One region of the Mechercharimyces mesophilus genome, then DNA from elsewhere that is predicted to be linked to it. Evidence: predicted binding sites of a transcription regulator. Region 1 holds the regulator's gene; the other holds the start of a gene.
What was found. The regulator CtsR, encoded in region 1, represses protease genes until heat stress. The targets are predictions, from matches to a motif close to ATGGTCAATAAAGGTCAAACA.
Positions count from the first base shown of each region.

Region 2: clpP (ATP-dependent Clp endopeptidase proteolytic subunit ClpP) is a predicted target of CtsR. The motif match lies at 5,570-5,590, and genes of this name have one in related genera.

Region 1 covers NZ_JCBAPH010000005.1:123,797-140,499, forward strand. Annotated here, with positions in the region: gene AC6RGY_RS13270 (preATP grasp domain-containing protein) at 1-689, opposite strand, end outside; gene AC6RGY_RS13275 (3-oxoacyl-[acyl-carrier-protein] synthase III C-terminal domain-containing protein) at 702-1,637, opposite strand; gene AC6RGY_RS13280 (hypothetical protein) at 1,728-1,940, opposite strand; gene AC6RGY_RS13285 (winged helix-turn-helix domain-containing protein) at 2,431-2,769, shown strand; gene AC6RGY_RS13290 (ABC transporter permease) at 3,234-4,073, opposite strand; gene AC6RGY_RS13295 (quaternary amine ABC transporter ATP-binding protein) at 4,066-5,286, opposite strand; gene AC6RGY_RS13300 (glycine betaine ABC transporter substrate-binding protein) at 5,935-6,801, shown strand; gene AC6RGY_RS13305 (MarR family winged helix-turn-helix transcriptional regulator) at 7,264-7,782, opposite strand; gene AC6RGY_RS13310 (ATP-dependent Clp protease ATP-binding subunit) at 8,106-10,562, opposite strand; gene mcsB (protein-arginine kinase McsB) at 10,586-11,659, opposite strand; gene mcsA (protein-arginine kinase activator protein McsA) at 11,672-12,199, opposite strand; gene AC6RGY_RS13325 (CtsR family transcriptional regulator) at 12,205-12,675, opposite strand; gene AC6RGY_RS13330 (MgtC/SapB family protein) at 12,817-13,506, opposite strand; gene AC6RGY_RS13335 (HAD family hydrolase) at 13,572-14,246, opposite strand; gene AC6RGY_RS13340 (hypothetical protein) at 14,495-15,559, opposite strand; gene AC6RGY_RS13345 (hypothetical protein) at 15,833-16,039, shown strand; gene AC6RGY_RS13350 (hypothetical protein) at 16,189-16,395, shown strand; gene AC6RGY_RS13355 (ABC transporter ATP-binding protein) at 16,414-16,703, shown strand, end outside.
Region 2 covers NZ_JCBAPH010000002.1:131,175-147,877, forward strand. Annotated here, with positions in the region: gene tpiA (triose-phosphate isomerase) at 1-109, opposite strand, end outside; gene AC6RGY_RS08330 (phosphoglycerate kinase) at 128-1,315, opposite strand; gene gap (type I glyceraldehyde-3-phosphate dehydrogenase) at 1,597-2,607, opposite strand; gene AC6RGY_RS08340 (sugar-binding transcriptional regulator) at 2,650-3,681, opposite strand; gene rpoN (RNA polymerase factor sigma-54) at 3,795-5,156, opposite strand; tRNA gene AC6RGY_RS08350 (tRNA-Arg) at 5,402-5,476, shown strand; gene clpP (ATP-dependent Clp endopeptidase proteolytic subunit ClpP) at 5,645-6,241, shown strand; gene AC6RGY_RS08360 (NTTRR-F1 domain) at 6,400-8,049, opposite strand; gene AC6RGY_RS08365 (monovalent cation:proton antiporter family protein) at 8,281-10,113, opposite strand; gene AC6RGY_RS08370 (HPr family phosphocarrier protein) at 10,271-10,534, opposite strand; gene whiA (DNA-binding protein WhiA) at 10,552-11,526, opposite strand; gene mgfK (gluconeogenesis morphogenetic factor MgfK) at 11,560-12,522, opposite strand; gene rapZ (RNase adapter RapZ) at 12,556-13,428, opposite strand; gene AC6RGY_RS08390 (CBS domain-containing protein) at 13,514-13,999, opposite strand; gene trxB (thioredoxin-disulfide reductase) at 14,057-15,022, opposite strand; gene AC6RGY_RS08400 (thioredoxin family protein) at 15,156-15,476, opposite strand; gene AC6RGY_RS08405 (tetratricopeptide repeat protein) at 15,491-16,703, opposite strand, start outside.

The DNA.
Region 1 (16,703 bases):
CGGTGCTCCGACTCCAACACCACGATGCCTTTGCCCGAGACACCGTGTGCATCTTTGAGAACCAGCTTTTTGCCTTCACTTAATCCCGCTCGCATCTCGTCAAAAGCGGACTCTAGTTGACCCATGCCTTCACACGTGGCACCGGGAATTTGCTTGATACCCAGACGTTCATTGAGACGACGGGAGTAAATTTTGCTATTCACCTTCTCAAACACATCCGCCCGTGGCACCGCTAGCGGAATACCCGTCACACGAGACAATTCTTCTTCATGATGGGAGGTTCCAAAAGGAAAGAGATAAAGTCCCTCTCTCTCCATCTGCTTTATGCGAGATAAGGTGGATGGACACTGAAGAAGGTTTTCCGTGATCGTCAATGCGGGATCATTCTTTTCTAACGATAGAATTGTCGGGAGAGGCACTCCCTGTCGCTGGAGATACTCCTGAAATCCAGCATCCACTTCCTCTTTGAGAAGAACGAAATCCGTCTTATCAGCCAAGAACACACCCAATTCTTCCATTCGATTCACGATGCTTTTCCCTGACCCTAACGATAGCGTAGGCAATTTGACTCTCCCTTGTGCCCAATGCTCTTCCACTTCAAAGTTATTGAGAAAGAGAAAAGTGGCACGCTCATCACCTACCAGTTCCCGTTTGAGAAAAGAGAGAAAACCGGCTGTCTGTATTTTCATGGAAAGGACCTCCTAATGACGCATCAAAGCCACGGTGAAAACCGCTCCCAGACCCACGGTAACCATCAAGTAATAGGTACCGCGAACCAACTGACCACTTCCAACCAAATCCTGATAGTTCAAAAAAGAATCAGCGCAGAAGCAGTGCCCCAACTTCGCAACGTTATCCAAGTAAATACGATCTAGCGGATAACCCAGCGATTTGGCTACTTGTAACCAAGACGAGCGATTAACGTTATGCGGAAGAATCCATGAAACTTGTTCCAGCGAGACTTCTGCCTTTTTCAATGTTGCTAAAATGGTATCTACTAGAGTCGGAACGTAGCTATCCTCAAACTCACGCAAGTCTTCCGCCGCAATATTAATTCCGGCCGCATACTTCCCCTTAATTGTACGGTGAATCGCAATGAGTTGGTCTTTTCCATCACCTGCTCGCACTAACAAAGCTGCTGAGGCCTCTCCCATAATCGTGGTATTGGGAATCAATTGAAGTGTGGGATGTGTCGCTTTCTCCCCCATCAATACCAGTACACTCGCTCTCGGATCATCCCCTTGTTTCAATAGATCCCCTGCCAATTCCATCGCTACCAAACTAGAGGAGCAGTTTTGTTGCGTAAGTGAAAAGGAGAGGATATGCTCCAATTGAAATCGGCTCTTCAACTCATCCAACACATTCACTGGATAGGGCGTTACCGTTTTTACCGTATGACAATACAACAAATAGCGAATTTGATGACGAGCCCTTTCCGTTTGAGACAAGATCCCCATCAAGGGCTGTTCTAGAAGCTCCACCAGTGACTGATTGGGGTCAAGGCTTACTTCACGCAATCCATGAATACGTTGAAACAATTTCACTTGATAACGATTAAGGCCCAACTTCTCTTGCAGATCTGCGATCGGCACGCGCCTCTGTGGGGTGTAGGCAACGACTTTCTCCATATGGACCATACTTACTTTGCCTCCTACCTTAATAACTGGAGGTGAGGAAAAGGAAGGAGCTTTATGGGGACTAAAAGCTCCTTCCACAAACAGAACCAACTAGGCGCGCAAATCGATGGCTCGTAGGTCAATGGCACGAAGATCAATCGCTCGTAGATCGATCGCACGTAGATCGATCGCACGTAGATCAATCGCACGTAGATCGATTGCACGTAGGTCAATCGCTCGCAAATCGATGGCTCGCTCCTCTGTTGTTTGCGAGGTCATTCCTTTTAATTCTTCTGTACTAATGGGCGTCGCTTTGATGTCCATTTTTCTTCACCTCTTTTTCATTATATATTAGTAGTATAAAGATTCTGAATATACTACTACTGATAATTATACGATCTATCTCCGCTTTCCTCCTTCCTTATTGCACTTACAATTTGTTTATAACTATCACATGTTGGAGAAAAACCCAACTACATATTATCCTCCATTTTTACAAATATAGATAAAAAGAAGTTTATTAATGTAATAGAAGAACCCTTATCCTTTTTCCCTTATACACAAGGACCTTTGTCTCTAAAAAGAAGACAAACAATATAGATTCTATGACTGCTGTCTATTTTTCTCTATTTAAAAAATATAAAGGATTTTTCCCTCCCTATCTATAATATATATATTGGTGGCTTATCCACTCAAACGAATAATGTACATAGTAACTGTTTTGTGAAGAGATCTTTTTCTATATTTTATTTCTGAAAAGATTGTCACTTCGTCTATTAATTTATTACATGATGAGAAGGGGTTGACCAATCAAATGATCCATTCGAAAGAGCCCATCCAATTAGGCAATGGTTACATTCTCGATGCCAGTCAAGAGGTTCTAATCCAAGACCACGCTCAGCTTTCCTTTTCACGCACAGAGTTTCGCATACTTTATTTGCTCGCTTTAAATCTTGGAAAAATCGTTTCGTCGGAAGAGCTTATTAACTTTGCCTGGGGCTCTCCTCATATCGGTGATAGTACCCTCTATGTTTACATTAGTCGATTACGTAAAAAGCTCATCACGATCTATCCCCATCCAACGATCATATCGCAACGGAATGTAGGGTATGTTCTTTATCCGATGTACAAGCCATCTACGCCTTCGTCGTAAAAAAGCTCTTAAGGATTATCAACATGCCCCGGATGAAAGCTGACCACGTGAGAATTTCAGATTCTCTCGCAGCATGGTTACTCGGCGGGCGGTATCCCCTATCTACCTGATCCACGGCTTAGAGTCTCTCAGGGTGAAACCGCTTGCCCATCTTCCAATCATTCTTAGGATTAGATTCCATCTTATCCTAATAAAAGGATTATGGTCCCATTCGATAAGACTTTGTTTCAACACGTGGGGACTACTTTCATAGAAGCTCTCCTATCCAAAGCCATATACCCTCGGACAAAAGCAACCCGTGTGAGTGCTGGTTGTTCCGTGGTCTCCCTTCCGAAAGTAAAGTACCCGCATTCCCTTATTTGAAGAGGAATGCGGGTATTCGCTTCACAGAACAGTCATCCTAATTTTTCATCAGTGTTAAATAGCCTTCATTGCCACAGATACGCTCTTAGATATGTCCACTGTTACTTTGTACGTGAGGGTTTTAGGTTCTGGGTAATTCGATCCAGGATGATTGCTAGAATAACAATTGCCAACCCTGCTTCAAATCCTGAGCCTACCTCGATCCGTGTGACTGCTCGATAAACCTCTACACCTAGCCCAGGAGCTCCCACCAAGGAGGCGATTACGACCATGGAGAGTGCCAACATGATGCTTTGGTTAATCCCCGCCATGATCGTGCCCGTTGCAAGTGGGATTTCTACCTTAAACAGTTTTTGTCCAGTAGTAGAGCCAAATGCATTGGCCGCTTCCACTAAGTCTTCAGGTACTTGTCGAATTCCGAGGTTGGTTAAGCGTATGGTAGGTGGCATCGCAAAGATGACAGAGGAGATAATCCCCGGAACTACCCCAATCCCAAAGAAGAGAATGGACGGAATTAAGTAAACAAAGGCCGGCATGGTCTGCATAAAGTCCAATATCGGGGTAATCACACTCGATACGCGCGAGCTTTGTGAGGCCCAAACTCCAAGAGGCACACCCAAGATAATGGAGATAATTACGGAGGTCAAGACGAGTGCCAATGTATCAATCGTCTGCTCCATGTACCCTAAATTCCAAATAAACGCCAACCCAATCAAAGTGAACAGCGTAATTCCCCATTTACGGCTACTCCAATAGGCAAGCGCTGTGATAATAAGAATCAGCACTAGCTCAGGAATGCTTGTTAACGAAAATACAATCCCGTCTACAAACCCTTCAATCCCTTTACTGATGAGCTCAAAAAATCCCTCAAAGCTCTCTTCAATCCAAGTAACCGCCTCATCCACCCAGTCGCCTAACGGAATGCGCGGGAGATTATCCATCATGGCTTACTCCCTCCTCATTAAACGAATTGCCTGCGAGGGCATCAATGACACTTTCTCTTTTTACTATCCCCTTCAAACGACCTTCTTCATCAACCAGTGGCAACGGAAAGCGTGCACCCGCCATCTGATCAAACATATCTTCCAGGACGGTATCCAACTTGGACGTCTCCAAATCTTTTATCGCAATATCCAACAATGATTTCTCCTCAGAAATGGCCACATTGACATCGTCAGCGGTAATCACGCCTATGAACCTTTTCCCTTTATCCACCACATACAAGGTTGAAAATCCGGTGTCCCGCATCAATTTCAACGCCACTCGTGGTCCCCGATCCATCTGTATAGTTTCTGGACGCACCATGACGGACTCTGCAGTAATTACTTTAGCTAGATTAACGTCTTCCACAAAGCGCTCCACATAGTCATTAGCAGGGTTGGTCATAATCTCCTCTGGTGTCCCCACCTGTACAATCGCTCCGTCTTTCATCAAAGCAATCCGATCACCAATCCGCAGGGCTTCGTCCAAATCATGCGTAATAAAGACAATCGTTTTGTGCATCCGTTCCTGCAATTCCAATAACTCATCCTGCATATCCTTACGAATCAAAGGATCCAAGGCACTAAACGCTTCATCCATCAATAGAACATCGGGATCATTGGCCAGCGCTCGCGCCAATCCTACCCGCTGCTGCATCCCGCCACTTAGCTCTCCCGGATAGCTCTTTTCATAACCGTTTAGTCCAACCAATTCTAGAGATTGATTTGCCTTCTTCTCTCTTTCCTCTTTGTCCACACCTTGGATCTCCAAGCCATAGGCTGCATTATCCAGTACGGTACGATGAGGAAAAAGGGCAAATCGCTGAAAAACCATACTCATTTTCTTCCGACGCACCTCACGTAGTGCTGCTGGCTCCATGCGGACAATATCTTCTCCATCCACATAGACATGACCCGCTGTCGGTTCAATCAAACGATTAAGTAAACGAACCAAGGTTGACTTTCCGCTTCCTGACAATCCCATAATGACGAAAATTTCTCCCGTCTGCACTTCGAAATCGGCTTGGTTGACCCCAACCGTCATACCGGTCTCTTTCAATATTTCTGCTTTCGTCTTTCCTTCGTTGAGTTGCTTCAGTCCTTTTTTCGGTCTTTTGCCAAAGATCTTCGTCGCTTTTTCCACACGGATCTTGACATTCCCACTCACGGTCATCACCACTCTTCTCGTAACATTTTATTTCTGCTTCCAGCAATACTTCATTTCAGAATACAATATGTAACGATTGCTTATGCAAATAGAAAGACCCTGAATACGCTTATAGGATCCCCATAATGTTCCGTATTAGCCAAACAAAAAAGGCTTCCATTCCATAAACTATTAGAAGGAAGTCTTTTTGTCATCATAACATAGATTCTTCGCCTCCTAAAACTTACCCAGCCTTTGCCTAATGATCGGCAGGTGCCAAAAAGAAATAAACGCATATCTGTTTGCCCCTCTTGATTACAGGAATGGCTTCACATTGAGCCATTCCCCACACATGCACTGACTCATATGAGCACCCTCATTGGTACATAAAATATTGGTAATTATCTGTGTGAGGAATAATCGCTCTCCTCCCCTAGCAAACTACACTTGAAGCTCATAGGAGCACTTCTTTCGTATTCGTTTTGCCAAGCACCACACTACTCCTTGCTCTCGTCAGATTAACTGACATATGTTATCCTTGGAAACTGAATGCCCGAAACATACCTTTTCTAGCTGTAGCCATAGTTATCTTTCTACACCATTGGCTATTGCCAGCAAGGATCTTAAAGACTACTTAGACACATGAACGATATTTCGAAGGAGGAATCACCAACCATGCGGAAGTCAATCATGCTCGTTTTAACTGCCATTCTCTCTCTCAGCCTACTCTTGGCTGGATGTGGACAAGAAGGTGGCGGAGAAACAACGGGAGACAAAGGAAAACTTACATTTGGAATTAACAACTGGGCGGAAAACGTCGCTGTCTCCAATATGTGGAAAATTGTTCTTGAAGATGAAGGCTATGAAGTCGAATTGAAGGAACTGGAGAAAGCAGCTGTTTGGTCTGGAGTAGCAGAAGGCGATCTGGACATTGCCCCGGAAGCGTGGCTTCCTTTCACTGACAAGCCGTTTTATGAAAAATATAAGGATGACGTGATTAAAGGAGAAGCTTGGTATGAGGGAACGGGGCTTGGCATTGCTGTTCCGAAATACATGGAAGATGTCAATTCGCTAGAAGATCTTTCTAAAGCAAAAGGCGATATTGATAGTGAAATCATCGGAATCGAAGCAGGAACCAGCTTGATGGATATTTCGGGAACCATGCTTAAAGAGTATGACCTAGATTTGGATCTCGTCACCTCTTCTGAGCCTGCCATGATGGCCGAGTTTAGTAAAGCCTATGAAAGTGAAGAACCAATCGCCATTACCATGTGGAATCCACACTGGGCTTTCTCCGAATACGATATCAAGTACCTCGAAGATCCCAAAGGGGTTTACGGCGAACCGGATAACATCTTCTTCCTAGCACGTACCGGTTTTGATGAAGAGCAAAAAGATGTATATAACATGTTCCAAAAATGGAAAATGAACGATGATCAACTTGGAACATTGATGAAATACATCGAAGACAGCTCCCCTGAAGAGGGCGCACAAAAATGGATCGATGAAAACCAAGACCTCATTAACAGCTGGAAAGAATAGTGCCCGCTTAGATTCCACTCATCTGTAATGAAACATCTAAGTCGACTCTGTACGACAACGCCCCTCGTCTCTTAGCGAGGGGCGTTTATTGTAGCAAACCAGTTAGTATACAAGAGTAAGTCCATCCATAAACAGTAACATGGATACCGCTATGATCTATTATGAAAGAAAATTGTCAAAGTAGCCGAATTTGTGCTCAACATACGAAAAAAGTAATCTATCCGCCCTGGTCTAGCACACCTTAAGGGGTAGATTACTTTTCGTGGTACCCTGATGGGTTCGGCATTGCGCCACTCTGTGTCCATGTAATTTCTCAGTAACAACGGTGAGTGTGTCCAGCACTCGCCGTTTTGCGTCCTACATACAGAATACCAAAATTGCCTGTGAATTATCCATACTTTCGATCAAACAAAAGTGACACGGCCATTGCCAACACACGACTACTTCTAAGAGTAAAAAAGTTTAGCTACGCTCTGCTTGGTAGCCAATATTTTTAAGAAGGGTCATTAGGGTCTTTTTTTCTTCTATTGACAGCTCTGCAAATATCTTTTCAATCAGGGCTTGGTGTTGAGGAAAGACTTCTTGCATCACTTCTCTTCCTCTGTCTGTAATTGTAGCATACGTGACGCGTCGGTCCTCTGGACAAGCGTTACGCTCTAATAAGCCTTTTTTCTCTAATTTATCTACTACATACGTCATGGTCCCACTGGAGATAAGAATTTGCTCACCAATCTTTTGAATCGGCTGGTCTCCCTTATGATAGAGAAGTTCCAATACAGCAAACTCTGTCATATTAAAGTTCTGCGAATGCACATTTTCCGCCACTTTTTGTGCAATCGCACGTTGTGAGCGAAAAAGTACGACAAAAAGTTTTAAAGCGAGCTCACCTTCTTCATAACCAGCCAACTCGCTTTCTACCAAATCTTCCTCACTTACAACCCCTTTTTTATACTGCTCTTCCTGCTTACTCTTTCTATTCATAGACAGCACCTTCATTGCTTATTTATCTTTAATTAAAGATAAGTGTATCCCCCTCGATCTCTCCTGTCAAGAAGAAGGAAGGATGTTAGCTAACCATAACACCCTATCAATCATCCAGCATCGCCTGAGTTGTCTAAGCTAAAAATCTAAGGAAAAGAAGCAGAGGGATACCTCCCCTACTCTTCCTCCAATTACTATGATTCATACGATTACCTGAAGCCGTTTTGACCCTTAACATCGCATGCTTTTTGCTCCTTATTGTCACAGAATAACATCAGAGAAAAACCTCCCGTATACGGGAGGTTTCGATGTTTTCCGGTCAATTACTTCGTTGTCTGACTCTCTTTGGTTGTCTTTTTCTTGACTGGATTCACGACAAGGCCATCACCTTCTAGATCGATATGCACTGTGTCACCGTGCTTAATGTTCCCACGCAACAACTCTTCAGACAAGTTATCTTCAATATGCTTCTGGATAGCGCGGCGTAATGGTCTTGCACCATAAGTTGGGTCGAAACCAACTTTGGCCAGGTGCTTCTTCGCCTCATCCGATAAGATAAAGTCGATATCCTGTTCGCGTAGACGTTTGCGTAGCTCATCAGCCATAAGCGAGACGATCTCTTGTAGATGGGTTTCCTCTAAGGAATGGAAGACAATCACATCGTCAATACGGTTTAGAAATTCCGGACGGAAGGAGCGCTTCAATTCTTCCATCACCCGTGACTTCATATTTTCATAGTCGTTACTCTGGCTGGTCGTAAAGCCAAGTTGCTTATTGCTTTTGATCATGTTGGCACCAACGTTAGAGGTCATGATGATAACGGTGTTACGGAAGTCAACCACGCGCCCTTTTCCATCCGTCAAGCGACCATCTTCCAACACTTGCAGTAGCACATTAAACACTTCTGGATGGGCTTTTTCCACTTCATCTAGCAGAACGACGGAATAAGGTTTGCGCCTAACTTTCTCCGTCAGTTGCCCTCCTTCTTCATAACCCACGTATCCTGGAGGAGCACCCACCAAGCGACTCGTGGCATGCTTTTCCATATACTCCGACATATCAATCCGAATCATGGCGTCATCGTCGCCGAAGAGCGAATTGGCTAAAGCACGCGCCAACTCGGTTTTCCCTACACCGGTTGGTCCGAGGAAGATAAAGGAACCGATCGGACGTTTGGGATCTTTCAAACCAGCACGGGCACGACGTACCGCACGGGAAACGCTCTTCACTGCTTCATCTTGCCCGATCACTCGATCATGCAACACTTCTTCCAACTTTAAGAGACGCTCCGACTCTTCCTCTGCTAGTTTACGCACAGGAATTCCCGTCCAGCTGGCAACCACTTCCGCTATATCCTCCGCGGTCACTTCGGAGTCGGTCTTCCCTTGATCTTCTTTCCACTGATTATGAGTGGTTTCTAGTTCTTCACGCAACTTTTGTTCTTTGTCACGTAGAGAAGCTGCCTTCTCAAACTCTTGGCTCTGTACAGCAGCATCTTTTTCTTTCTTCACGCCTTCCAGCTGTTGCTCCAATTCTTTGAGATCTGGTGGGACCGTAAACGAACGAAGGCGTACACGGGAACCGGCTTCATCCACCAGGTCAATCGCCTTATCGGGTAGGAAACGATCCGTGATATAACGGTCAGCCAGCTTGACGGATTGCTGAATCGCTTCGTCTGTGATTTTCACCCGATGGTGAGCTTCGTAGCGATCACGCAATCCTTCCAATATCTGTACCGCTTCGTCCGGTGTCGGTTCATCTACCGTAATCGGTTGGAAACGACGTTCCAAAGCGGCGTCTTTCTCAATATGCTTCCGGTATTCATCCAACGTCGTCGCACCCACACATTGCAGATCTCCACGCGCCAGAGCCGGCTTCAAGATATTGGATGCATCGATGGCACCCTCTGCTCCCCCTGCTCCGATCAGTGTGTGCAACTCATCGATAAAGAGAATGATATTGCCCGCTTGACGAATTTCATCCATCACTTTCTTCAGGCGATCTTCAAATTCTCCACGATACTTGGTGCCTGCGACAACCGTTCCCATGTCAAGGGTCATCACGCGTTTTCCACGGAGCGTTTCAGGAATTTCCCCATCCACAATTCGTTGCGCCAATCCTTCAGCAATCGCCGTTTTCCCCACTCCCGGTTCGCCGATCAAGACAGGATTGTTCTTTGTCCGGCGGGAGAGTACTTGCACAACCCGTTCAATCTCTTTACTGCGTCCAATCACCGGGTCCAAATTGCCCTCTTTCGCAACAACAGTCAGATCACGTGCCAAGCTATCCAAGGTGGGGGTGTTCGCATTCGTCCCCGCCCCTTGATGATTGCCAGCCACTGCTTCACTATTACCGAGGAGCTGCAACACTTGTTGCCGCGCCTTATTTAAGCTAACACCTAAGTTGTTGAGGACACGGGCAGCTACTCCTTCGCCCTCACGGATGAGGCCGAGCAATAGATGCTCTGTACCCACATACGTATGTCCCAATTTACGCGCCTCATCCATCGATAGCTCGATCACTTTTTTAGCTCGTGGTGTATAGGCAATGTTACTCGGTTCACCTTGCCCACGACCGATTAGTGATTCCACTTCATTCTGTATCTTTTCCAATCCCAAACCAAGATTGACGATCGCTTTAGCCGCAATGCCTTCTCCCTCTCGGACTAGACCCAATAAGATATGTTCTGTACCAATATTGCTATGCCCTAGGCGAGCGGCCTCTTCTTGTGCCAACGCCAACACTTTTTGTGCACGTTCGGTAAATCGACCAAACATCATGGATCCAACACCTCACTTATTTTTTATCTATGATTGGCTAAAGTCAAACGTTCACGAATAATCATCGCACGTCTAATATCCCGTTCTTCCGGATCCAGCGACTCACCGGCATGCTGTTGCAAAAATCCGGGTTGCGTCATCACCATGAGCTCATTCATTATGGTTCCCGCTAGATGAGAGATTAAACCGAGGTCAATCCCCAGCCGGATATCAGATAGTCGCTGCATCGCTTCCTTGGAATCTATCACACGGGCATATTGCAATGTACCGTACGAACGATAAACACGATCCTCTAACTGTACCGGCCTTGCTTCCATCAACTTCCGACGCGCCCGCTGTTCGTGTTCAATCATCTGATTGACGACCCCTTGTAGCTTCTCGATAATCTCCTCTTCGGTGTGACCCAGCGTGACTTGGTTGGACACCTGATAAAGATTGCCGACTGCTTCGCTACCCTCGCCATAGATCCCGCGCACGGCTAACCCTACTTGATTCGCCGCTTGCAAGAGGCGAGCCAATTGTTGCGTTAATGCCAATGCTGGCAAGTGCAACATGACAGATATTCGGACACCCGTACCCACATTGGTTGGGCAACTGGTCAGGTATCCACTCTTTTCATCAAAAGCATAGGTAACCCGCTTCTCAAACCAATTGTCGATTTTATCGGCCAGTTCCCACGCTTGATTTAACTGAAAGCCAGGAAACAAACACTGAATGCGTAGATGATCCTCTTCATTAATCATCATACTAACCGCTTCATCCCCACTCAAAACCACACCACCGTGATGCGACTCTTCAGCGAGATGAGGGCTTATCAGGTGTTTCTCTACCAATACCCTTTTTTCCAGTTCGCTTAAACTCTCCAAGCGAATAAATTCGTGCTGTTGAAACGGGAGCTCTTCCTCCGTATCTGCCATCGTCTTTTCAATAGAATTAAGTACATCCTCTGCCTGTTCCTTGGTAGCTAATAGGGGGAACGGATAGCCTTCAAGGTTGCGTGCAATGCGCACCCGACTAGAGATGACAATATCCGACTTGGGGCCCTTGCCACGCATCCATTCACTCACGGCTTCATCGATGAAACGTTGGAATGACATCCAACTCCCTCCTCATTCATCATCCAATTTCTCTTGCAATGTGCGTATTTGATCCCGGATTCCCGCCGCTTGTTCAAACTCTTCCTCGCGCACGGCTTCCTCCATCTTCTGCTTTAATTGCTCCATCTCACGCCGAACTTTCAGCCTACCCCCCGCGCGCTCTGGTACTTTTCCGCGATGAGTGGTATGACCGTGGATACGGCGAAAAAGCGGAGGCAATTGCTTCCCAAACGCTTGATAGCAATCACTACAGCCGAACCGACCCACTTTGCTAAATTGATGATACGTCATGCCACAAGAAGGGCAACGTACGGATTGATCTCGACCGACAAGTCCCGGCTGCCCACTTGATCCATTTACGTCCAAGTTTAAGAGTCCCGACATGAGATGGTGGATCGAAAAACCGGATTCCATTCCCGGAATCTGTTCTCCTTTCTCTTCCGCACAGCTTTCACAGAGATGATACTCCGTCTTCTCTCCGTTAATAATCTTCGTATAGTGAAGGGTTGCCGGCCGTTCGCCGCACTGTGTGCATTGCATCACCGTCACTCTCCTTTCTCAGTGAACAAGGCTATCACCATTGCTCGCAACATGCGTGCACGAATTTGATCTCGTACAGGAATGGGAAGCTCCAGTACATGGCGTGATACCATATTCTTCATCAAAAGTGCCTCTCGTTCCTTCATCCATCCCTCTTGCACCAACCGCTCGATCACTGCCATCGCCTTGGCCTGATTGCTACTGGCACCAATATGACGCATCAGTACATCAAACAAAGCTTGATCACAAGATATCTGGGCTCTGCGAATGCGGATGTAACCACCCCCACCTCGCTTGCTCTCAACCAAATAACCTTTTTCGACGGTAAACCGTGTGGAGATGACATAGTTGATCTGGGACGGAACACATTGAAAAAACTCCGCGAGCTCACTTCGTTTAATCTCTATCGTTCCTTCGTTACTATCACGCAATATCTGTAGGAGGTGACGTTCAATGATGTCTGAGATACTCGACATGGGACAACCTCCTAAATTGACTTTGACTATCTTTGACCTTTAACTCCATTATACCCCCCCTTGCTAAAAATGCAAGAGGGGGGAGCCTATTTTCCTATTATTTTTTCGCATAAAGGCTGGTTTCATTCATTGTAGCAACGTTTATTCCGAATAAACACGGATAACCCCATCAACCAGACGTGCTTCTTCCATCAGGTCAATCATAGTGGTCTCTCCACTTGTCAAACGAAGCGTAAACGTAACATCAATATTTCCTTGTCGTGTCTCCTCTGCCACTTTGACCTTACGAATATTGACTTCATTTTCTTCAAGGAAGCTAGAGAGCTCCTTTAATACACCCGGACGGCTCGCCACACGTATGCGCAGGATGTGCAATCGTTGATCACGCATCCATAAGTGCTCTGCTTTATTGAGAAATTCGAGACTGAGTAAGGAGAGAACCGTGGTAATCACCGCTCCCCATAAGAACCCGGCACCAATCGCCAGACCAATACCCGCAACCACCCATAACGAGGCGGCGGTCGTCAAGCCACTCACGGTCACGCCATGACGCATAATGGTCCCAGCCCCTAAGAAACCAATTCCACTAACGACTTGCGCTGCAATCCGAGCAGGATCAAATTGCACTTGGTCTTCGTTCATAAAATCACTAAAGCCATAAATGGATAAGAGCATAATTAGCGCCGCCCCCAAGCTGACGAGCATATGGGTGCGCAGACCAGCCGGGTGATTATTATGTTCTCGTTGCCAACCGATCGCACCGCCTAACACCGCAGCCAATATGAGGCGCCAAGCCATCTCCACGGTCGATATCATCCATATTGCGCTCAATGGATCTCACCTCCTTTTTCTCCATGTTTCATATGTGCGCCCACCTGATTATTGACCACGCTCGTTCACTCGTCAGACACCAAAGACAAAAGGCTAGAGAAGTGTCTCATCACCTGATCAGCCTCTTCTAGCTCCCTCGACTCGCCAAAGTAAGGATAGCCCTCATATTGACAACCGATGACAGTTAGCTGATTGGCTTTGCCTGCTTCTACATCCGAGTGGCGATCACCGATCATATAACCTCCATTTAGTGAGTGCTCCTGCAGTAATTGCTGGACAAGTTCCGCCTTATCTTTGACATCATGGTCACCTGCGGTGTAAATCCCTTTTATATAAGGATCGAGACCATAATGCTGAACAATCGCTTCTACATAAGGGCGAATGCCATTGCTAGCGATAAACAGGGGCCAACCAAGCGAAGCCAGCGCTTTTACTGTTTCCTTTACATTCGGATAAAGCGATCCTTCACCTGCTTCGATCAGCTTCAATTCCTCTTCTAAAAGCCACTTGTCCGCTCGTTTTCGTACATCCTCTTCTGCTTGTGGCAATAAGCGTTCCCAGATTTGAGCGGTAGTCATGCCAAAAACCGATTCAATTTCGCGGGCGCTCCACTGCGTCTCTCCGATCAAACCCGCCTCTTGCAAGCGAGCAAACATGCGACGAAAAGCAGGGACGGCCACCGTCTCTGTCTGAAAAAGGGTTCCATCCATATCAAATATAATCGCCTGCCGTTGTTTCATCCTCCATCGACTCCTCTTACATCTATATTTTATATACGCCGTTACGAAGCCCATGATGATTCCTCAGATAGACTTCCCAATCCCACATCATTCTTGTCATTTTATCCTACGGAGAGAAGTTATCCACAACGGTTATCCACAGTTTTTGTGGATAACTTCCGTGGCATGCTCCCCACTTCTTTCACGAAAAAACCCGTCGGAGTAGTCTCCGACGGATGCTTGTATAATTAGGGATTTTTGCTCACGCTTTACATTTGGTAATGACGAACGATGATCTCATGAACCGCTTGCGTCTTACGTACGGAATCAATCAATTCATTGTTGACATATACGTCTAATAACAAGCCTTCTTTACTATCTTCGCGTCCGACTACTTCGATCACAACGTAGTAGTCATAAATCCCCCATCTCCAACCATCTTCGAAGAAACCAAAGGGATAAACAGCCCATTCTCCTACCGTCTGATTATCTACTATTTGAATATACGGAGGATCTTGATCATCTAGTGCTTCAAAATATCCCTTGTTGATTTGTTGCCAACCCTGCTCCGTCTTTGCCCATCGCTTCGCATAGTATTTCCCTTCAATGAAGGATAAATCTTCTAGCTCTTGCGGGGTAAAGAAGTCAGCTGGGAAACAACGGAGCTGACCCTGCTCTGGATCTTGAATGAGGAGAGCATCTTCTCCTTCAGACAAGCCCCGCTCACGGACCTTCTCCAACTCATCTTTCATGCATGCTTCTTCCAACGCCTTCAACACAAAGGTGTTAAAGGTTTCTTTCTTCTCTTCCGTAATATCCTGAATTCGTTCCTTTAACTCAGGAGGCAATTCTTCAATCACATACTGCCGATTTTGCTTCATGCGCTTATCACGCCACAGTCGCTCTGCTTCAATCTCTTTCAAGCGCTGTGTAGCCAACTTGCGATGACGACGCGGTTTTTCTGTTTCTTTTTCGATTCGTTGCTCGCTACGTCTCGTTTTCTGTTCTTCTGGTTTTACCCATTCTGTCTCTGTTTGAAACGTAGAAGTTGGCTTTTTCGCTTCCTTCTTTTCATCATGAGCCGTCTCTTGAGCTGGCTGATCCTTTGCCTTGGCTGGTTGTACCTCCTCCAACACCGGCTGCCCCTCATCTGTTACAGCTTCAGTTACAGGTTCTTCTTTCGTTTCCTGTTCATGTATAAATTGGAGACTACCGGTTTCTTGATGAAAGCTTGCCGTCAGCTCTTCTTCCGGATCTTCTCCCGTTTCAAACTGGATCTCTGCTTCCGAACCGTCCTGATTCCATTTCTCTGTCTGGGTATCGTTTTGGCTCATGCTTGCCTCCTATCTATCCTACCCTAATCGGGCGGAACCGCTCATTTTAAAAAGGTTCTACTATTCTCTTTTCTAATCATATCATGATCCCTATCCAGATGCATCGCTCACTCCGGTAAAAATTCCTTCTCTACAGCGATTCCTTTCTTAGATAAATGCACAGATTTCATTCATTTCTCCTTTTTTCAAAAAAGGCGTTGACTTCTTTATCTTTCCGAGTTATAGTGTAAAGGATTCATAATCATTCCAATTGAGGAAAGGAGGTCGTCGATGATGAAACAACGAATTACGCAATCCAACAGCGGAATCTCTCTGTCTGTTCGACAGGGTATTGCCATGCTCATGGATGGGGTCTCTCTGTCTGCTCGACAGGCTATTGCCATGCTCACGGACGGGATCCGTCTGTCTGCTCGACAAGCTATTGCCATGCTTACGAACGGGATCCGTCTGCCATCTCATCGGCGACCTCTACGGGCTTAAGTTGCGTCTTTTCTGACGTATCTTCATCAGCCACAGGTTGCCTATAAGCAACCTGTGGCTTTTTTATGCCTCTCAATTGGCATTTTTATCAAAGCTACCGGTTCAAGACAGAACCCGTAGCTTTTTCTAATTTTAAGGAGGAATTACAAATGGAATTTAACTGGTATGCACATGAACGCTTAGCCAAAGAACGTCAAAAAGATCTCGCTCATGAAATCACTTCTGCTAAAGTGTGGCGCCCCGCTCTCTTTCATCGAATATGCGGGGAACTACAACAGGCAGAGCAATCCGAAACGGTCAATGGTCTTTCCATCGGCCCCTTCATTCTTGTAAAGAAGAAAGCGAAATCAATCTAAGAGAAAGGTGTGATTGGATTGTCTAAAGCCGTACAGGTATCCCCAGTCCAAATAGCAACACCTACGGAAGAGAAAAACCTTGCAGAGAAACAACAGCCGGCACCCATAGCCATCTGCTGTGATGCGGTTTCGAAGAAGTTTGTAGAGTATGAAGAGGGAAGTCGAACGTGGCGCAATCTCTATCGCGGTAAACAAAAGTGGGTCCACGCGGTCGATCATGTTTCCTTCTCCATTCATCGCGGAGAGATTTTTGGTCTTCTCGGCCAGAACGGCTCAGGCAAGTCCACCTTGATTCGCTTGCTCTCTAC
Region 2 (16,703 bases), on a different contig from region 1:
CCGTTACATTGGATGGCAGCGCTGCTGCATCGAATGCTTGTAAAAAACGGACTGCTTCTTCTTCGTCTTTGTGCATTTTCCAGTTACCAGCTATCACTGGTGTGCGCATATGCTCTCACCCCTGTTGTTATTCAATCTTGTCAGATAGTGCAACCACACCAGGAAGATCTTTTCCTTCCATCAGCTCCAGCGACGCTCCACCACCGGTGGATACGTGATCGACACGCTCTGCCAATCCTGCCTTCTCGATGGCTGCTGCCGAGTCGCCACCGCCGACGATGGTGAGCGCATCGGTATCTGCTAACGCTTGCGCCACTGCGAACGTTCCTTGCGCAAAGCGGTCAAACTCGAATACCCCCATCGGCCCGTTCCATATCACCAGCTGGGAAGACCCAATCACTTCGGCAAAGCGCGCGCAGGTGTCGGGTCCAATATCCAACCCTTGTTTATCATGAGGGATATCACGTACGGATACGACCTCAGCAACCGCATCTTCCGCAAAGCGATCAGCCACTACCGTATCTGTCGGCAGAAGAAGTTGAACACCTTTTTCTTCCGCTTGCTGAATAAAACGCTTGGCTAGTTCCACCTTATCCTCTTCCAACAAAGATTGACCGATCTCGTAACCTTGCGCTCGAATAAAAGTATAGGCCAGACCTCCACCGATCAGCAGATGATCCACAGAATCGAGCAGATGTTCGATCACATCAATCTTATCTTTTACTTTGGCACCGCCAATAATTGCCGTAAACGGCCTTTCTGGTTTCACGAGTGCTCGTCCGAGTGTTTCTAACTCTTTCTGCATCAAAAATCCAGCTACCGCAGGCAGGTCATGCGTAATACCTTCCGTGGAAGCGTGTGCACGATGAGCCGCACCAAAGGCATCATTTACATACAAATCGGCAAGTTGAGCCAGTTGCTTCGCTAACTGTGCATCATTTGCCTCTTCGCCTGGATGGAAACGGAGGTTTTCCAAAAGAAAAACGTCCCCTTCCTTCATGTTGCCCACATATTTAACCACTTCTTCGCTTACCACTTCATCTGCCTTCGCCACCGTAATGCCGATCAGGTTAGATAAACGTTTGGCCACGGGGTCTAAGCGAAGCTCTTCCACTACTTTTCCATGCGGACGCCCTAAGTGACTGGCTAGAATCACCTTGGCCCCATTTTGAAGTAAGTAGTCAATGGTAGGCACGGCAGCTTTGATTCGTGTATCATCCGTGACCCGCCCGTCTTGTAATGGTACATTAAAATCGACGCGACAAAATACCCGCTTGCCTCGAACATCCACATCGGTGATTGATTGCTTGTTCATGTTAAAAGCCTCCTGGTTTCCTTTCTTGTTGCGTCTCATTGAAGCGTACAGGAGAGTATCTCCTCACATCGCTCGCCATCGTTTTTCCACACTCAACCATGTTTTATCATCGTACTCTCCTTTATTTTAGTTCTTATCGCCCCCACTTGGCAATATACACCGCTGGAACCATCCTATCATCCGATTCCTCATTAGATGGTTATAAACCCCTCCAAAAAAGCCGAAAGCGAAGAGTTGTTTTCTCCCGCCCTCAGCTTTTTGTCTTGATCCAATCCATCATTTTATAACCCTTGCTTCGCCATATATGCCGCTAGATCTACTACCCGACTCGAATAACCCCATTCGTTATCGTACCAAGCAACTACCTTCACCATGTTCCCTTCCATCGTCATCGTCGTCAGACCATCTACAATAGAAGAATGAGCATCACCATAGTAGTCACGCGAAACCAAAGGTTCATCCGAGAAAGCCAAAATTCCTTTTAGATCGCCTTCTGCTGCCTGTTGCAACGCTCCATTCACCTCATCTACGGTTACATCTTTCTCTAGCTCCGCCACGAAATCGACCACGGACACATTGGGCGTCGGAACACGCATAGCAAAACCGTTTAATTTCCCGTCCAGTTCAGGCAATACTTTCCCTACCGCTTTGGCCGCCCCCGTCGTTGTAGGAATGATGGACATCCCTGCCGCACGAGCACGTCGCATATCTTTATGAGGTAGATCCAATATTTGTTGGTCATTGGTATAGGAATGAACCGTTGTCATCAAACCACGCCGGATGCCGTACAACTCATGAAGTACTTTAACGACAGGTGCCATACAGTTGGTCGTACAAGAAGCGTTAGAGACTACCTGATGCTGATGTGGATCATATTGACCTTCGTTTACTCCCATCACAATCGTTAAATCCTCATCTTTAGCAGGAGCGGAGATAATCACCTTCTTCGCCCCACCTTGTAGGTGCTTCGCTGCATCTTCTCTTTGCGTAAAGCGACCCGTAGATTCAATCACAATTTCCACGCCCTGCTCACTCCAAGGAAGTTGTGCTGGGTCACGCTCTGCATAGACATGTATGGCCTTTCCATCTACCATAATGCCATTGGCTGTCGCTTCCACTGACACATCTAAACGTCCATGTATCGAATCGTACTTTAGTAAATGAGCCAAACTGTCCGCATCCGTTAAATCATTAATCGCCACCACTTCTACCTCAGGGTGATTTAACATCGCCCGAAAGACACAGCGTCCGATTCGTCCAAATCCGTTAATGCCAATTTTTGTTTTTTGCATGTTGTCATCCTCCTCCATCATTCTTCCTTAATGTGTTCCTTCTTATTTCTGTTGATCCAGCATTGCGCGTGCGGCCGCTTCATCCGTGATGAGCCGGTTTGTTTTCATTGTGGCACAGATCGCTGCAATCGCTTCGGCTTTACTTGCACCACCTGCTACCGCAATCACTGTTTGAACGCGTCGCAAATCCTCAATCTGAAGTCCGACCGTGCGGCTTTTATATACCACTTCACCGCCACGATCCACATAATAGCCAAAAGCTTCACCGACAGCTCCCGCGCTACGTAATTGCATCATCTCTCGCGCAGGAAGGTTGCGACGCATCGCCATCGCTTCCGCCTCTCCAATTCCATGAATAACGAGGCTAGCAGAACGTATATCCTTTAACACTCTCTCCACATGCGGCTCGCGCGCGATCACTTCATAGGCATCCTCACTCAACTGATCGGGTAAATGCATCAATTGATATTTCCCACCTGAATGTTTGGCCATGTTGGATACAATGTAGTCTGCCTCCAATTCAACCGCTTCACCCAATCCTCCACGGGCAGGAACGAAGGTACATGTGCGCAAGGTAGAAGAAGGGATCATACGCTCTGCCACCGCCGCCATCGCCGTCCCGCCTGCAACCGCAATCACACTATCTGCGCTGGCCGTTTGTTGCACGAGTTTCGCCCCCGCCTGTCCCATCTCTTGCTTGGTCGCCTCCATCTCGTCAGCATTCCCTGGAACAACAACCACCTCTTCGAGATTCAAGTGAAAACACAATTGATCCTCTAGCTCAGTTAATCCAGTTAACTCCTTCATCACTGGTTCTAACCTATCCAAGATTCGGTTTCCACGAGGAGCCAACGTCATTCCCTGTGCTTGAATCGAAATCAAGTCCAACTCACGTAAGAGCTCCACTTCCGCCCGTAAGATACGCTCACTCACCTTCATCGCTTGCGCAAGTCCGCGTCGCCCTACTGGCTGTTTCCATTGAAGATGGCGCAAAATCTCATATCGTTGGGACATCTTCTCTAATGCATCCGGAATCAAGACTTGTTGGAGACCAATCAACTCGTTAATATTCATGATCCACCCCCTAGAGGGACCTAAAATGTCCCGGTGTTCAAAATATGTCCCGATATCAGCAAAAAAAAGAAGGCAGGATATTGCTTACTTTTCTCACCTTCTATTCTACACCATCATTCATAGCGCCGTCTATGGGTAGAAGACGCAATTCGCATTTCTTCACGGTATTTGGTCACCGTCCTTCTCGATATCTGAATCCCTTTCTCCGATATTAAGGAAGCAATCTTTTGATCCGATAGAGGTTTTTCTTTATTCTCTTCAGCAATCATACGCTCTACCCACTCTTTTACTTGATAAGCGGAAGCATCTCCTCCAGTATCCGTTGCCAGTCTAGCTGGGAAAAAGAAACGAAAAGGATAAATCCCATACGGTGTCTGCATATACTTATGTTGCGTTGCCCGACTCACTGTAGATTCGTGAATGGAAAGTTCTTTTGCCACCTGTTGTAGCGTAAGCGGTTTAATCAAGCCTTTGCCATTTTCAAAGAAATCTCGTTGCTTGCGCACAATGCAATCGCTAACCCGTGTAAGGGTGATTCGACGTTGTTCCAAATTTTTCAGAAGCCACTTTGCAGCATGAAAACGATTTTCTAAATAGCGAGTGGCCTGCTGTGCCGCCTCATCTTGTGTCCGCATGAGTTGTTCGTAGTAAGAACTAACACGCAGACGAGGTAAATACGGTTCATGAACAGACACCTCGTACTCACCCTCGCTCCAATGCACAATAACATCAGGAATAAGGTATCGAGGTGGATCCGTCACATAAGCCGACCCCGGACGCGGATCCAACAGCGTAATTTGGTCGATCGCCTGCTGCACTCGTGACAACGTTACATTTCGCGAACTGGCGATCTTTTGTAAACGATTTTTGGCTACATCACTGAGGTGATGACGAACAATCGATAGTGCCACGTCATCTACTACTACTTGGCGTAATAACTGTAGCTCCAAACATTCAGCTAAAGTACGAGCTCCAATTCCTGCAGGATCCAGCGATTGTACAATTTGCAAACATCCTTCATAGGTTGCTCCGCTTAGATGAAAGCGCTTACATATTCTTTCCTTCTCTGCTTGAAGATAACCTTTTTCATCGAGATTGCCAATCAGATGCTGACATACCTTCACTTGCTCAGGATCCAATGCCAACTCACGTAATTGATTCTCCAGGTAACTAGACAATGATTCCGCCGCTTCAGGATAGCGCTCCACCTGAGATTCTGTCTGCACACTTTTTTGTGCAAGGGCAGGGCTTCCTCCTGTTTGCACCTTAAGCCACGCTTCCATCTCATCGCGCTCCCGCGCTTCAAATGGTTCTTCCGCTTCTAATAAGGGATTATCCACGACCTTCTCGTGCAGAAAAGTGAGCAAATCATACGCCGGTAGCTGTAAGATATGAAGTGCTTGGCGCAGTTGAGGAGTCATCGTCATACTCAGTTTCTGTTCTTGGCGAAATCCATACCCCATGGAGAGAGTCATCGGTTGATACTCACCTCCGCTTCATTCATTTCTTTATTGTATGTGGCAACTCCCCTCAAGGATGCCACCAGTTTTTCACTTGTATCTTTATCTTATCATAAGTAGAGTAAAGTGAGAGAAAAAGGTGCTCTTCTTTCTATTTACAAAAAAATCCTTCTCCCCATCGTTAGAGAAGGAACACCTCTTGCCTTTCTCTTTCAAATGAGTTATAATGATTTTTGTTGTTAAGAAAAGATACATTCTATGCGCCTATAGCTCAGGGGATAGAGCACTGGTCTCCGGAACCAGGTGCCCAGGTTCGAATCCTGGTAGGCGCGCCAATCGTATAACGGATGAAAATACACTCCTTCGAAGCTTCTCTAGGAGTGTATTTTTTCATATTTGGGTATATATTGTTTGAAGGAGCAAAAAAACATTTGACCTTTATTGACCTTTTAGTTTATGATTACACTAAGTCGTGATAAACCTATGAAGGAGGGAACATTGTCATGAACTTAATCCCTTATGTTGTCGAACAAACCAACCGTGGTGAACGTTCCTACGATATTTACTCCCGCCTGTTAAAGGATCGGATCATCTTCATTGGAAGTGAGATTAACGATGCTGTGGCGAACACCGTCGTGGCGCAATTGCTTTTCTTGAGTGCCGATGATCCTGAAAAAGATATTCACTTATACATCAATTCGCCCGGTGGCTCGATCACCGCAGGCTTTGCCATCTATGATACGATGAAGTTGGTCAAATGCGATGTACAAACCATTTGTGTGGGGATGGCGGCATCGATGGGGGCTTTCCTCCTTTCCTCTGGAACTCCCGGTAAGCGTTATGCTCTTCCTAACAGTGAAGTAATGATTCACCAGCCATTAGGAGGCGCACGTGGTCAAGCGACCGATATTGAAATCGGTGCCAAGCGGATCCTGGCCATGCGCGATAAAATTAATAAGATGTTAGCTGAACAAACGGGACAAAAATTAGATAAAATCGCAAAAGATACGGATCGTGACTTCTTTTTAGAAGCAGATGAAGCCAAAAAATATGGACTGGTTGATGAAGTGATCGCTCGTCCACCATCAACGAAAGCGTAAACTTCGTCTTAAAACAGCAAGGACCTTCTCAACGAAACGTGAGAAGGTCCTTATTCTATTTAGAAGATTAAAGGCATATGACACAGACACGAGCGTTTTCTAACTCGGGCGCTGTTCCTGCTCACCATCCTCCATATCTATTTATCAAGGCTGTTTCTTTATCCTTCAATATTCTGTGCTAAGTAAGGAGATACCGCAACATTAAGCGGACGGTCGATCGAAAGCTGTGAGGGAGCAAAGGTGTTGTTTTCTGTATAGACCACCACAACGGTATGATTAGCAACAAAATAGACAAACGTCCCACTCGGTGTAATATCTACCGATCCTACAGGTCCCTCCACCACAATATCTTCTGCCAGTATCGATTGATCTTTCGTACGAACCACAACCAGTTCGGCTAGCTCCTCACTCCGATTATTGGTGATGTAGATAAATTGATTATCTGGTCGGATAACAAAATCAACCGGATCTTCGAGTTCGAATTGTTTAATTAGGGAGTTGTCAGAAGCATCAATTACAGAAATAAGACCCACTTGCGTATCAGCCATCTTATTCGTCAATACATACACCAAGGAATCGTCTGGGGTAACCGCAATCAACTCTGGTTGAAAGATAACCACATTATCCACAGTGGTATGGGTAGCGACATCGACAACATCAATCACATTACTAGTAGAGGCAACATAGATGGTCGTTCCCATGGTATTCATGGCTAGATCTCTCGGAGATCCATCTACTTCCACCTGAACGCTTACCTTGTTGTCCGAGACCCGAATCACAGATAGATAATCTGATCCTTCATTGGAGACATAGATGGCCTGGTTATCTGGCGTGGCAACAAGTGGACCCGGGCTTTCCCCTATTCCATCTATGATCGTCGTTAAAATGCTCTGTGTTGCCACCTCAATCACGGAAACAGAGTTATCTGTTTTGTTAGAAACATAAACATATCGATCATCTGGACTGATAACGATGGCCGCAGGCCCCATACCCACATCGATTGTAGCCACCACTTGACAGGCGATTACATCCATCACCACCACTTGATTTTCGTCATCGAGAATGACATAGGCCAGTTTTCCATCTGAAGTAAACACCGGTTTTTCAGTGGAAACCCCACCCACAGGAACACCTGCAACGACCTGATTAACCAACGTCAACGAATGGTCAACGGTAGACTGTGTAGTCGGTGTTAAGACAAAGTTGAAAATTTCTTCACCCGAGAAACCAGACTTAACGATATCAAATACGTTCGTATCTCCCACGGAGACGCTATCTTTTGTTTGTTCCAATAAAGCCCCACTGCTCGCCGCCTGAATAGATGGCTTTTCGAGTAAACATACCTCTACCCCATCCAACAAAATTCCCGCTCCCCGTGCGAAAGCTTTCTTCCTGATGGTGAAACATGCTTTCACCGCATGATCCGGCGCAGGAGAGCTTCTATAATCTATTGTTTTGAAATCACCTGTTTTCCCTACTGGTAATTCATGATCATCCAACACCACATCCAGGCCAATGCCCACACACTCATCCTCAGCAGATAGATACGTCCATTGAATTTCAATCGTCGGCTCTGGTTTCGGGTTGCTTTTCGCAATCGACAGCCGCAGTTGAAAGCACTCCCCTGGCTCAATTGCAATCTCTTGGCAGAGGGAAGATTCCGCTCTACCCCCAAACAGGTAAACGCGATAATCACTCTGCTCCTCTCTCGAAGCAAAAGAGATCAGCGCAGCATTGCTCTCTTTCCAAGGAAAGAGTCCTCCGTCTTGAAAAGCTCCGTTTATCAACCGGTTCCTCGCTTTTGTCATGAAGACATTCCTCCTCTCTTGGAGAGTATATTCAGACTTCAAAGAGAATGAACAATCTATGTACAAATATTTCGTCATCTGATCGCATGACAGAAGAGTGGCTAAACCCTCTTCTATCCACGTCACAATGGCAAGCGGTGCCTCCCTTTGGTCTATTGTTCTATAGAACAACGCCCGCATGGAAAGGCACCACTTTCCACCATCCATTTGTATGAGCTCTTCTGACACACTCTAAATCAACATCTCACGTAAACGCTGAACATGCTCTGGCGTCCCACTGATAATCAGACGATCTCCCGAGAGAAGAATGGTATCCCCCTGGGGAATGATCACCTCTTCTCCTCGGAATACGCGAATGATCAAGGTATCGCCGAGGAATTGTAAGTCACGTACCTTCCGGTTATGAAAGCGTTCGTTCAAGAGCGGAATCTCCTGCATATATCCTTCGCTCTCCGACAACATCGTCACCAGAGAGGGATGCTCAATCAAAGAGAGGAGCAACGTTTTATTGGCAAGAAAAGAGGAGAACAGGTGGATTTTCGAGTCCTTGGGTAATTGCAAGCTGGCTTTATCCTCTCTTCTGGCAACAACTTGCTCTACTCCCGCCTGTTCAGCAGCGATGGCAAGTTCTACATTTTTTTCATCGTCATTTGTGAAGAAGACAATAATATCGCTATCAAATACCTGCTCCTTCTCTAATGCTTCCTGATTAATTGTCGGCAATTGAATAATCGGGTAAGGACGCTCGTTATTTGACTCTAAGTTTGACTTATCCGAACCATAAACAGATACTCGGTAACAATCGTTATACAAGTCCTGGGCTAATGTTAAGGTGACCATATTGATCCCTACCAAGGAAACTTGCTGTTTGCACTCGGTCTGTCGATCCGGTAGCATCCTTTGAAACAGAATGGGAGAAATGAGCGTCGTCAGTACAGCCGCTAAGACCAGAGCCGTATTCATCGTATCGTCAATGATACCAATCTCAATCCCAATGGCCGCCGCAGCAATCACCAAACTTAACTGGGAACTTAATAGCAATCCAGAACCCAGCGACTGCCGCCACGAAAACCAGCGACGAAAAACGAGTACAGTTATAGACCGAGAAAAATACGCCGCGAAGAGTAAGAGCGGTAGCATCAACAATGCTTTTGGCTCTTGAAGTAACCCTCCTAAATCCAGTTCCGCTCCCACCATCACGAAGAAAATGGGAATCAGAAACCCATATCCAAATGCATTTAGTTGTTGTAAAAACGGTTTGCTTGGATACATCAGCGAGAGAATGACACCTGCAAGGAAAGAGCCTAAGATATTCTCCGCACCTACCCCTTCCGATAAGGCAACGAAGAACAAGATGAGAGCAAACACACCCCGTGTTCCGATCGAGATCGTCTCCACCTTCAGGCGTTCCGTAAGGTTAAAAGGTTTGAAAATCTGAATTAAGCGATAGACCACAAAGAAAGCAACAAAGAGCAACAACAGCCACAAAGTGCTGGCAACACTTTCTCCAGAGCGAATAAGTGAAACATGAACGGCTAACAACAGCATAGTAACAAAGTCGGCGATCACGGCTGTTAGCAAGATGGACTGACCATAGGTGGTCTCCAAAAAACCTTTATCTTTTAGAATCGGCAGGGCTATACTTACCGAGATCGTCGAGATGATTAATGTCATAAAGAAGACATCATCCACAAATCCGAGTGCATGAATGATCCAAGCCATACCAAAAGAGAGCACCAGAATGGTGAGGAAGCTAACCACGCTGATCACAATGGGATTTCCTGCTTTTTTATCCTTCTTCTTATTACTTTTCTGAATGAGATCAAAGTCGATCTCCAAGCCACTTAAAAACATCAAATAGATAATACCAAGGGTAGAAAGCAATTCAAGAAATTGATCTTCATGAATAACTTGAAACCCACTTTTCCCCAAGACAATCCCAATGATGATCTCAGCTACAACCACCGGGATAAATCTTAGCTTAAAGCGGTGCAAGATGATCGGGATGAGAAAAGCGGCAGTCACCACGATCATAAGTGATGTAACTGAATGATGTCCCTCCATATGCGCCTCCTGTATCACAACCTGTAGTTGTTATAACCGTTTTTAGATAAATACAAACGTCTTAGCAACACGCCCAAATTTCATCTAGATGAAGATGAGCTAAGCTTAAGAATCAAAAAGCTACCACACAGGATGGCAGCTCATAAGGGATGCTTTCCTATTGCATGCGCTCGTGTTCAATCAGTTGCGACAACCGCTCAACCGCTTCCACTTCATCTGTTCCACTCGCCGTAATTTTCATCTTTGCACCCTTTGCCACAGCTAAGCTCATCACGCCCATAATACTCTTAGCATTTACTTTTTTCCCGTCCTTCTCGATGAATATCTCTGAAGCAAATCTATTGGCCTCTTGTACAAATCGAGCCGCAGGGCGTGCATGTAAGCCGGTATCCAGTTGCACCGTCACTACCTTGTCCACCATCACCCACACCCCTTTCTTTATTTATGTGCATCCATTTCGTCCGAGCCGGTGTAACCCTCTCCATTCATTTTTTTCACCCGGTCGGCGATGTCATTAATTTTACGCAAACGATGATTAACAGCCGACTTGCTCACTTGGATCGGCAAAAGCTTCCCCAATTCCGTCAAACTAACATCCGGATAACGGATACGCGCTTCCGCAACCTCCCGCAATCGCTCCGGCAACTCTTCCAGACCCATCTCACGTTCAATCAGACGAATATTTTCCACTTGACGCATACTGGCTTGAATTGTTTTGTTCAAGTTAGCCGTTTCGCAATTGACCAATCGGTTGACAGAGTTACGCATATCCTTCATGATGCGTACATCTTCAAACTGAAGTAGAGACTGATGAGCACCAATCAAGTTTACTAACTCACCAATCTTATCTGCTTCTTTCAAGTAAACCACATATCCTTTTTTCCGTTCAATCACTTTTGCGTGCAAATGATAAATTTCCATTAATTCGCACAAGGAATCAGCATGGTCATAGTACGTCGAAATGATTTCAAGGTGATAAGAGCCACTATCCGGGTTATTGACGGATCCACCCGCTAAAAATGCACCACGCAGATACGAGCGACGGCAACACTCGTCTTGGATCAATTCGGTTTGGATGCCCCGCAACCGCTCTACACCTGTTTTCATGATTCTCAAGTGCTCCAAAATTGCACTGGCTTTTTCCACTACCCGCACGTTATACACATTGTTCTTTTTTAGTCTGGCTTTTTTACGCACCATGACTTCGGGTTGTACTTCATACAACTGCTTAAATAGACTAAAGATCCTACGTGCAATGGATGCGTTCTCTGTATATAGATCCAATACTAACCTCTTGTCATAGATCGACAGCGATCCAATGACACGGACAATCGCAGACAGTTCTGCACGTGCACAACAAGGAGAAAGTGCAATTCGGCTCAGTTCGTTTTTCATCCTACCCGTAAAGGACATGGCTCATTCCTTCTCTCGTTCACCCGCTAGAATTTACATCTCTTGTACTAGCCGTAAAATATGTTGACTTAAACGCTCCATATTATGGCGAATAACCTGGTCGTGATATTGAATAAAATTGTCTTCAATCACGCGATATCCGCTCTGTCTTAGCCGATCCACATCAGGATAAACCGGCTCAGCACCCTCTTCAACATAAGGCTTCAACAGGGAAGGAGCAGCGATTTTGTTATTAACCAACACAGTATCCACGATACGCATACCGATATGTCGATCGATCGCGGCGAGGTGGTCATACATCGAGTAACCGTCCGTTTCTCCGGGTTGTGTCATGACATTCCCGATGTAAACTTTACTTGCACGCGCCTGCTGAAGAGAGATTGCCATCTCTTTTACTAACAGGTTGGGAAGCACGCTGGTAAAAAGGCTTCCGGGTCCGATAACAATAACATCCGCTTCCGCAATCGCCACGAGAGCTTCTTCTAGCGGACGTGGTTCAGGCGGTTCTAAAAAAACTTTCCGAATTTTTTTCCCAGCCTTCGGAATTTGTGATTCCCCCCGCACAATGGTCCCGTCCTCCATTTCTGCTGACAAGACGACATCTTGTTCACTAGCTGGAAGAACACGACCACGGACCGCCAACACCTGACTCAATTCTTTAATCGCTTGCGTGAAATCCCCTGTAATTTCCTTCATCGCCGCTAAAATCAAGTTGCCTAGTGCATGTCCCCGCAAACCATTGCCATTTTGAAAACGATGTTCAAATATCGATTTCAACAGGGGCTCCGCATCAGCTAAAGCGAGCAAGACATTACGGATATCCCCAGGTGGAGGCATTTGTAGATCATTTCGTAGTCGACCAGAGCTCCCTCCATCATCAGCGACCGTTACAATCGCTGTCAGCTCCAACGGATGCTGTTTTAACCCGCGTAATAAAACACCTAGCCCCGTACCACCACCAATCACCACCACGTGGGACTCATGCTTTCCTCCCATCTTCCATTCACCTCTCTTTCTTGCCAACCTAACTTACCGGTCTTTCTCTGCGTCCCGATGAGCAACTTGACAGCGCTCATGCTCGCGGAACTGGTGGTGAAGGTACTCAGCAATCGCAACAGAACGATGCTTTCCACCGGTACACCCAATCCCAATCACCAATTGTGACTTTCCTTCACGATGATAATGTGGGATTAGAAAGGTAAGAAGATCTTCCAGCTTGCTCAGAAATAACTGTGTTTCTGGCCACTTCATCACGTAATCATATACCTCTTCGTCTTTCCCCGTACGAGGTCGAAGGGACTGGACGTAATGAGGGTTTGGAAGAAAGCGGACATCAAACACCAAATCTACATCGAGTGGCAATCCATGTTTGAAGCCAAAGGAGAGGAACATGACAGACAGTTGAGGCTGTTCTTGACTAAATTGATGGATAAGTTTCTCCTTTAACTCTCCCGGTTTCAATCGACTCGTATTCACCACATCATGCGCCCGACCTTTAATCTCATCCAACAATTTTCGTTCACGATGGATCCCTTCGAGTGGTGTTCCATCTGGAGATAGGGGATGATGGCGACGTGTTTCCTTATACCGTCGTACCAGGGTTGCATCATCTGCATCAAGAAAAAGGATTTGATATTTTATCCCATGATCTCCCAATTTATCTAAGGTGCTGACGAGGGAAGAGAAGAAATCACGTCCCCTTATATCGATCACAAGGGCGGCTCTTCTTAGTTGTCCTCCCGATTGTTCAATCAGATCCACAAACTTGGGTAGCAAAACGGATGGTAAGTTGTCAATACAGAAAAAACCAAGGTCTTCCAGGCTTTGCACAGCAACGGTTTTCCCTGCTCCTGACATTCCTGTGATAACGACTAATTGAATTTCACGCTGTTTTTCTTTCATATTTCCATCTATCCCCCCTTTTCGCACTCCATCAGAAGTGTCGTTGATTCGATGCTTCATTCCCAGTAGATTCGTTCGATTATGGTCAAAGCGATCCCGTTACTTTCTCTTGTCTTTCTTGTGTTATCGCTTGCATAAACTCCTGCTGGAAATACTTCGTAACCTGCTGCATTACTGCTTTTCGGGTGAGCACCCCAATAAACTGATGTTGCAAATCCACCACAGGAATATAGGAGCGATCAGTCAACACCTCAAACGCAAAGGAGAAAATGGAATTAGGCAAGATGGCGCCATGATTCTCATCCATCGCATCACGTACTTGATGTTGTTTTAATTGAGAGAAGTCAATTTCGTGACTCGTCATCATATAATCCAGAATATCCGTCTTACTGATGATGCCTTCTACCACACTTGTTTCACTAATGACTGGAACAGAAGAGTATCCTTTACGCGTCAATACCAAAAGCGCACGATCTAGGCTCCACTCTGGTCTAACCGTAACTGCCTTTTCTTTGTTTGTGATCAGAGGAGCAATTTCTTGAGAAAATAAGTAACGCGCATCTTCCAACATGTTCTCATACCCCTTTTCTTACGAGCAAATGGAGGCCTTTACTCTTTGGGTTATTATCTAACTTTTAGATGTAGAATGAGACCCCTCTTTCAATTGCTCTTCAAGCTCTTCCACATATTGTTGCAGTTCCATCGCAGCGATACTACCGTCCCCGGTTGCCGTCACGACTTGACGCAAGGTTTTTTCTCGCACATCCCCAGCGGCAAAAACACCTTTCATGCGCGTATGCATACGTTCATTTGTTTCAATGTAACCTGCTTCATTGGTGATTCCGAGGTCACTTGCCCAATCCGTTAGCGGGTCCATCCCAATATAGATAAAGACGCCATCTGCGGACAGTTCCTTTACTTCATCCGTCTTGCGATTGCGTATTTTAATTGATTCTACTTTGTCTTCTCCTTGGATCTCTTCCAAAGCGGTATCCCAGATAAAGTCCATTTTCTCATTCTGGAAAGCGCGTTCCTGAAGGATTTGTTGTGCACGTAATTCGCCACGGCGATGGATAACCGTAACGCTGGAAGCAAATTTCGTGAGGAAAGATCCTTCTTCAACAGCAGAATCACCGCCACCGATTACGTAAACCTTCTTATCCTTGAAAAAGGCACCATCACAGACAGCACAGTAGGAAACCCCTCTACCAGATAGCCGGTCTTCGCCCTCCACGCCCAATTTTTTGTGTTCGGCCCCGGAACTAATAATAACCGCCTTCGTTAAATAACTTTTCTTCCCCGCGTGCACTCGTTTATAAGGACCTTCTTCCTCAATGCCTGAGACTGCACCGTATTGATACTTCGCACCAAACTTCTTCGCATGCTCCATCATCTTATTCGAAAGGTCTGGACCCAGTATATGATCAAAGCCAGGGTAGTTCTCAATATCTTCGGTATTGGCCATCTGTCCCCCTGGTACTCCTCGTTCCAACATCATCGTATGCAAATTAGCGCGGGCAGTGTATACAGCGGCTGTCATGCCAGCAGGGCCTGCACCAATAATAATACAATCGTAAATTTGTTCTTCCGTCATGGTATCAGTCACCTTTCCACAATCGTTCGTTTCTTAAGGCAAAGTTGCCCTCTTTCTTTCTTCCCCAATAAAAAGTTATTCAATCCTGTCTATCTACCCTCACGAAAATAAAAGGAAGCGCAAGGCTCCCCTTTTATTTTCGATATTTTCCTAAGAAATTTTCGATCTGTTCCTGTGTTTTCGCCTCACGGCTAGGGAGCCTCCCTACCTCTTCTCCAGCTCGAAAAAGAATAAAGGTAGGTATGCCTTTCACTTGGTATTTTTCTGCTATTTGACGCGATTCATCCACATCAATCACGCCAAACTGATAGTCCGCTCGAAAATCTTTCTCTGCACTCTCTACCGCCGAAGCAACCCGCTTACAATCTACGCACCAATCCGCTTGAAATTCTACGACGACTGCTTCCGATGCGATGAAACTTGCCATCGTTTGTCCATCTAGTTTTTTCATCATTCGCCACATCCCTCTTAAGTGAATACCCCTCCATTGTTGGCTGAGATCTTCGTTTCAATGACTTGAATCTTACTCCGAATGGTGGAGGTTGAAATGCGGTACTTTTGTGCCAGATGAATTTGCGTCACGGGAATACCGTGTTTCTTGGCAACCATATACTCAATCGCAGCCGCCCATCCTTCTTCTTTACGTAGCGGAGGAAGTGGATCTGGCTGTTGAATAAAGGAAAACCAGATTGCTTGAGCGTCCCTTATTTGTTTTTTTGAGTAATCCTGCTGCATTCGTTCTAAACAGCAGTGAAGGACACGTTGCCACTGATCAGATGCTTTTCCTAATGGAAGCGAGTCCAGCTCTTGCTCTTTCCCCTGAAACCACAATCGATAAGGAGGGGTTGCTTCCATCTGGCAGAGTGCCAACAGTGCCGCTTGTTTGAGCAACATCATCTCTTCCTTAACCACGAGAAATGCACGTAGTTGCGCTTCAGCCTCTTCATCTGCTATCCATCCCCATAGACGAATGACGCGCAGGCGATCGGCTTCTTCTCCGTGATAAAGGAGCCAATCCAGCATTGCACGGAAAAGCGGTACCTGACCAATGAAGAGTGGTAGGGCATCAAACGGCTTATGCAATAAATCCATATAAGGAAGCTGGTAATGATAGTCAATCTCGATTCGCGCGTCTTTATCCTTCCTAATCAAGATCGGAAGGAGATCGAGATAAAAAGAAGCTACCTTGTCTCTCTTATCAAGCGAATGAAGATGTGCCCAATAATGGCGAGCTTTTTGGAATCTCCCCACATGAAGAGAGGCCACAGCTGCATAGTGATACAAACTCGGTTCAGGGTCACTCTCCAATATCACTAGGCGAGAAAATTCACGATAAGCCACTTCATGCTCTCCCAATACCCCCATCGTCGTCGCCAATTTATACATATGCTCCGGTTGAAGAGGCACAACCTTCTTCAAAACGGCTACTAATGTTGCTTTTTTCGTATACTCCTTCGTCTGCTCATAAAAAACCGTTAAATTGCAAAGTGCATGCAGGTTGGAAGGGTCACGTTCTAATACTTCTCGTACTGTTTCGATCGCCTTTTCTAACTTCCCTATATAATAATATGCTAATGATAAGTTATTTCGTGCAGCCAAAAAATCAGGATAATCGGCAATAATTTCACTTAATACAGAGATGGCTTTGCCAAAGCGGTTCTCTTCTAGATCCGTTCGCGCC